DNA from 2 places in the Paenibacillus sp. FSL H8-0175 genome. Region 1 is predicted to be linked to the other one. Evidence: riboswitches for the same ligand, from Rfam matches in the RefSeq annotation. Region 1 holds a riboswitch; the other holds the start of a gene.
What was found. A riboswitch is a leader RNA that binds a small molecule or an ion and turns the genes downstream of it on or off. The one in region 1 is predicted to bind cobalamin.
Positions count from the first base shown of each region.

Region 1 (3,434 bases):
TCCGCACGATTTGATAGAAAGAGTTATTAAGTTCAGTAAGCATTTGCTCCATTTTTGCTTCGTCTGTGCTTCCACCATCGGTGAATCGAGGTTCATTTATGCTCTCGAACATCAGCTTATCGGATTTGTCCTTGAAGCGATCGGCAATTTGAGTCCAGGCTGCATTATAACGTGCCAGCGTTTCATCGTGTTTTTCTTCCATATGGCTTACCCATAGCCAGGAATCATGGTGGACATTAATCATGACATAAAGCTTGGCGTCCAGTGCCCAGCCGACAACTTCTTCCACACGGTCGAGGTAGGCCTTTTCTAGGGTATAGTCTGGTGCCGCACCCATGTGAGTATCCCAGGTCACAGGAATCCGAATGCTTTTATAGCCTTGAGCGGCGATCTTTTTAATAAGATCTTGGGTCACACGTGGATTGCCCCAGGAGGTTTCATCCTCACCTGTAGCATCTAAAGTATTGCCAAGGTTCCATCCGGGCTGCATTTCGTCTACATAGGATTGGATCTTACTCTTTGGCGCTGCCTTAGCTTGTTGCTCGTCCTTAGTTGCAGCTGCGGCCATGGATGAGAACAGAGAGAGCAGAAGAGCGGTGACAAGTGTCAATGATAAGAAGGATTTCTGGATTCGCGTAGTCATTGAATTCTCCTTTGTGAGATAAATTTAGGATGCTTGGACCTGGCTTTGACGCTGTACTTGGTGGTTAAATGAACGCAAACACCTCCAGTTTTATTTTGTAAACGCTTTCTGAATATACCCTAACATAGAATACACTTAGCGAGTACCTTACTAATTTGTGGTAAATTCATATAAGAATTAGTGATTTAAATTAATTTGCCCCACAGTTGGATAAAGAAATTATTTGAATAACCCTACTCGTAGAAATTGGTTATTCAATAGGATTATCTCTAGCTGCCCGTTATACAAAAAAGAAATATAACATGACAAAAGCATATATATTAGTTATGATGAAGCATGAAAATTTAAAATTAGAAATAGGTGCCAACTATGAATGTTGCGGAAGTACAATCATAGATTGGTTAAATGGAAAGCGGGTGTGAATCCCGCGCGGTCCCGCCGCTGTGAAAGAGGAGTCCTTGCAAAATGCCACTGGGAAACTGGGAAGGCAGCAAGGGTGATGATACTTGAGCCAGAATATCTGCCTTTTTCTGTTACACCATCAAACTCTACGATCGATAGAGAGGTGCTTGAATAGTGTTTGCCAGCTATTATTGTGGTTCACTATCTTAACCTCTTGACGTTTATGTTGAGTGGTTTTTTTGTGGTTATGAGAAAGTTTATTCTGTTTTTTATCATAGGTATGAAGGGAAGGGTTATGGAAAAATGAAGAAAAATAAGTTTTTAGCGTGGTTACTTATTGTAGCTGTATTTATTACGACATTCTCTACAAGTGTAATCCCGGCTCAAGCAGATGGAGCAAGCTCTACCCTTAAAGGGTATGTATCTGTATCCGTAGAGAAATTCACCTTAGGCCAAGGGTATATTAAGGAACCTATTAAAGTTCCGATTTATGAAGGCGATAATGGCGCATCTTTAATAACACGTGCGCTAGGTGATGGGAATTATAGATATTTAGGAAATATAGATAGTGGTTTTTATTTATCAGAAGTTAAAGATAGTGGCAGAAGCGAAGTCAATATTCCACAATATATTTTAGATATGATTTCAGCCGATGGGAATACAGTCGGCACTAAAGCAGACCCAGATTGGTTAAGTCAGTTTGACTACACCTCCATGTCGGGTTGGATGTATGCAGTAAATAATGTGTTTCCTCCGTTTGGGATGACCGATTATAAGCCTCAAGACGGTGACATCATTCGAACTCAGTTCACCACTTATGGCTATGGTTCTGATCTTGGCGGCTGGGGGGAAATCCCAGTTCAACTTGCCAATAAGGATGCTTTAACTGCGGAAATCGCCGAGATTAATAGTGCCCCTAATAAAGAAACTATTTTGGACAGACCAGTAGTGCAATCGGCAGTTTATGAAGCCTATTCCGTGCTCGAAAACATGGCAAGCTCTCAAATAAGTGTAGATCATGCGCTTGTCGGTCTTAATAATGCATTAGACATTGAACCCCCTGTTATTACAGTAAGTGGCATACAAGATAAACAGGAAGTATCCAATAAAGAAATAAGCTTCAAAGTAGCTGTCACAGACAATGTATATAGTGACATTACTCCAGAAGTGAAGCTGAATGGAGTTACTTTATCACCCGCAAATGGGGAGTACAAAGCTACTCTGAATTCAGGCATTAATGCAATTGCTGTAACGGCTCTTGACGGAGCTGGAAACAAAACAAATGTAACTTATCAGGTTACTTACAAACTGGAAACTACAGTTGCCGTCAAACAACAGTTAGATAAAAACCTTGCTTATATTTTAAATACTGTAAAGAATCCAACGTTTGGAACAGGCAGCGGAGAATGGTCGATCCTTTCTCTGGCACGGGCGAACTATACAGTACCTAACGGTTATTATGATCTCTATTACAATAATGTAGCTACGAAAATAGCATCAATCATTAAAGAGGATGGAAAACTCGACGCCAATAAAAGCACAGAGAATTCCAGAGCGATTCTAGGACTTACCTCTATCGGAAAAGATATCACAAATGTTGCGGGATATGATCTGAGAAAAGCACTCGCTGATTATCAATATATCCAAAAGCAAGGCAATAATGGTCCGATTTTTGCTCTGATTGCGCTAGATAGCCATAACTATGAGATTCCTGTAGTTGATGGAGTTACAGAACAGACCACAAGAGAAAAACTAGTTCAGTATATTTTAGATAAAGAGGTTAAAAAAGGTACAGCAGAAGCTGGTGGCTGGGCATTAGGCGTAACCAAAGCCGATGTCGATATGACTGCGATGGCGATGCAAGCTCTTGCACCTTATTATGCAACCCGTGATGATGTAAAAGCTGCCGTGGATCGGGCCATCCAATGGCTGTCCGATAACCAAAACAATCAAGGCGGATTTACAAGCTGGGGAAGCACTAGCAGCGAGAGTATCTCGCAGGTAATTGTAGCCTTAACTGGTGTAGGCGTAGATCCGCACACTGACGCTAGATTTGTTAAAAGTGGAAATTCGCTTATTGATGCATTACTTAGCTTTGCTGCACCTGAGGGTGGATTTAAGCATATCCTCACAGGCAAAGTAGACAATATGGCAACGGACCAAGGTACGTATGCTCTTGTGTCCTATGATCGTCTGCTCAATCATAGCAACCGTCTCTTTGATATGAATGATGTGCAATTAGAACAACCTACTGCTGTTGTAGCCAAACAACAATTAAATAAAAGCCTTGCCTATATTCTAAACACTGTAAAGACCCCGTCGTTTGGAACAGGCAGCGGAGAATGGTCGATCCTTTCTCTGGCACGGGCGAACTATACAGTACCTAACG
Region 1 covers NZ_CP150299.1:929,895-933,328, forward strand. Annotated here, with positions in the region: gene MHH46_RS04060 (cellulase family glycosylhydrolase) at 1-643, opposite strand, end outside; cobalamin riboswitch at 985-1,186, shown strand; gene MHH46_RS04065 (S-layer homology domain-containing protein) at 1,349-3,434, shown strand, end outside.

Region 2 (3,434 bases), 3.0 Mb from region 1:
TTGGAGTATTTATGATCTTCACAACGATTGGCACATTGGGATGGAATTTGCTGCTTGTGCTTATTGGCGCGGCATTGGGCGAATCCTGGGAAGACATTGCCATGTACATGGATGTGTACTCCAATGTAGTCTATGTACTAATTGCTGGCGGATTAGTTATCCTTGGGTTTCTGTACTTCCGCAAACGCAGCCGGAGAATGAACACTGAGGGCTAAGCGGGTAGTGGACTGATAATAGAAATGACTATTAAAAAGGAGGGAAACACATGGAGCTATTAACGATTATTAAAGCCATTATTTTGGGGCTTGTTGAAGGTTTAACCGAATTTGCTCCAGTATCCTCCACGGGTCATATGATTATTGTTGATGATATGTGGCTGAAATCACAGGAGTTATTTGGACAATATACGGCAAATACCTTCAAAGTAGTTATTCAACTGGGTTCAATATTAGCGGTTGTTGTGATTTTTAGAAATCGGTTCATTGATCTGTTGGGTTTAAAGCGTTTCAGCCGTAAGCAGTTGGATCCTGTAACAGAGGAGCTACCGAAGTTGGAGCAGGGCGGGCACCTCAAGCTGACTCAGGTTCTGGTAGGGTTAGTGCCTGCAGGTGTGTTAGGTGTTCTGTTTAATGATTATATTGATGAGCATTTATTCTCTACATCAACAGTGTTAATTGGTCTAGTGATTGGGGCTATATTAATGATTATTGCCGATCTGTTTGGGCCGAAGAAGATCAGAACTGAGAGTGTAGATCAGATTACATACAAACAGGCACTTGGTGTAGGTCTTGTACAGTGTTTTTCGTTATGGCCTGGATTTTCACGCTCGGGCTCGACGATTTCTGGTGGCGTACTCCTCGGGATGAGCCATCGTGCCGCTGCTGATTTTACGTTTATTATGGCAGTACCCATCATGGCAGGTGCCAGTCTGTTGTCACTGATGAAAAACTGGCAATATTTCACCATGGACGCGTTGCCGTTTTTTATTGCAGGCTTTATTAGTGCCTTCCTATTTGCGCTGTTATCGATGCGTTTCTTCTTAAAACTGATCAATCGTATCAAGCTCTTACCGTTTGCTATATACCGTATAATTCTTGCTGCTGTAGTATATTTCGTATTTTTCTAAGTCCGTTATAAGGAATCGATATAACAGAAGCCCCAGTAATCTATTGCAGATTGCTGGGGCTTTCACGTATGATGACATCAGATTAAGACACTCAAATGATGAATGATATCGGAGACAGGTGCTGACCGGAAAATAGTAATTCGGTAGACTTAATAGGGAAATTCGGTTCGAAGCCGATGCGGTCCCGCCACTGTAACGGAAGAATCTCGAGCAACAGAGGTCACTGGCAATTTACTACTGCTGGGAAGACTGCTCAAGATGTTGACGCCGCTAGCCAGGAGACCTGCCTGTTTCAACAGCACTGCTTCACCTACGGAAGATAGGGAGGTGTTAGACGTTAACCATGGGTATATCATGGGCGTCTTTCCCTTTGACTTTTTTAGGGAAGGGCGCTCTTTTTTATAGGAAAGCAAGTAGCTTTGGAGTTTGAAATAAGAGATGGAAGAGGGAGTGTATCGAGATGACGAATAAAGTAAAAGTAAGCAATCTTGGATATCCGAGAATCGGAAAGAACCGCGAGTGGAAAAAGACACTGGAAGCCTACTGGCAGGGGAAAATAAATGAGGAGCAATTCCGCTCCGAAATGGCAGCAATTCAGCTGCAGCATTTGAAGACCCAGCAAGAGGCAGGAATTGAGCTTATTCCGGTAAATGATTTTACTTTTTATGACCATGTGTTGGATACGGCTGTTATGTTTGGAATTGTACCTCCACGGTACACGTATGATGGCGGCGACATCGGGCTTGATCTTTATTTTGCAATGGCCCGTGGTAATGCTGAGGCTACTGCCTGTGAGATGACCAAATGGTTCAATACGAACTATCACTATATCGTTCCAGAGATCGGCACACAAACACCACGCCTGACTGAAAATAAACCTCTAGCGGCTTATCGTTTTGCTAAATCGCAGGCAGGGATTGAAGGTAAACCGGTACTTTTAGGTCTGTATACCTTCCTTAAGCTGTCCAAAGGTTACGCAGCGGCAGATATCGCCAAGATTGCTGCACGTTTTGTTCCAGTCTATGTTCAACTGCTACAGGAACTGAAGCAAGAAGGGGTAAGCTGGGTACAAATCGATGAGCCAGCGATTGTTACAGGCATAAGTAAAGAAGAATTAACACTGCTTAACTCGATATACACAGAAATTGCCGGCTCCGTGCCGGGCTTGAATATTATTTTACAGACGTATTTCGAAGCTGCTGAACCGTTGGAGGCACTGCTAGAGTTGCCTGTTCAAGGCTTGGGTCTTGACTTTGTGCACGATGGTGGAGCGAATCTGGCTTCTATCGAACGTCTTGGCTGGCCGAAGGACAAATGGCTGGGTGCCGGAATTATTGATGGACGGAACATCTGGCGTTCCGATTTAGACGCTAAGCTGCAACTGGTAGAAAAGCTCAGCGTTCATGTGCCGCTTGATCGTCTTATTCTTCAGCCTTCTTGCAGTCTGCTGCATGTCCCAGTCACCGTTCAAGGTGAGTTGAAGCTGAAGGCGACAGTTAAGAATGCGTTAGCTTTTGCCGATGAGAAGCTTGCAGAGCTTAGTTTGCTCGGAGCAGCCCTCGCAGATAAAGGAGAAGCTGCTAAAGCAGCGCTGGCCGCTAGTCGTGAAGCTATTGCAGCATTCCGCGCACTACCTGAGCGTGGCCGTAAGGATGTGGCGGAGCAAGTGCTTGCACTTGCAGCTTTGCCTGACCAACGCAGTTTGCCTTTTGCTGAACGCTTAAAGGTGCAGCAAGAGAAATGGCAGCTTCCACTTCTGCCAACCACTACAATTGGTAGCTTCCCGCAGACAGTAGAAGTGCGTCAGGCGAGATTGAAATGGCGTAAAGGGGTCTGGAATCAGGAGCGTTATGATGGATTTGTTCGTGAGCAGATCGCGGATGCAATTACCTTCCAAGAAAAGCTAGGTCTGGATGTTCTGGTCCACGGTGAGTTCGAGCGTACAGATATGGTGGAGTTTTTCGGAGAAAAGCTGGACGGATACTTGTTTACTAGTAATGGCTGGGTTCAATCCTACGGTTCCCGTTGCGTTAAGCCACCGGTGATCTACGCGGATGTTGCATTTATACAGCCTATGACTGTTAAAGAAAGTGTCTATGCACAATCGTTGACGAAGCTTCCGGTTAAAGGAATGTTGACGGGTCCTGTAACTATCCTCAATTGGTCATTTGTACGTGATGATCTCAGCCGGGAAGAGGTAGCCAATCAAATTGCTCTTGCCCTTCGCCATGAAGTAAAAGCGCTAGAAGATGCAGGCATCGAAATGATTCAAGTGGATGAGCCGGCTATACGTGAAGGACTTCCGCTT
Region 2 covers NZ_CP150299.1:5,075,354-5,078,787, reverse strand. Annotated here, with positions in the region: gene MHH46_RS22715 (DedA family protein) at 1-215, shown strand, start outside; gene MHH46_RS22710 (undecaprenyl-diphosphate phosphatase) at 266-1,126, shown strand; cobalamin riboswitch at 1,226-1,432, shown strand; gene metE (5-methyltetrahydropteroyltriglutamate--homocysteine S-methyltransferase) at 1,587-3,434, shown strand, end outside.
Region 2: linked by a shared signal. The riboswitch ahead of metE (5-methyltetrahydropteroyltriglutamate--homocysteine S-methyltransferase) and the one ahead of MHH46_RS04065 (S-layer homology domain-containing protein) in region 1 are both predicted to bind cobalamin.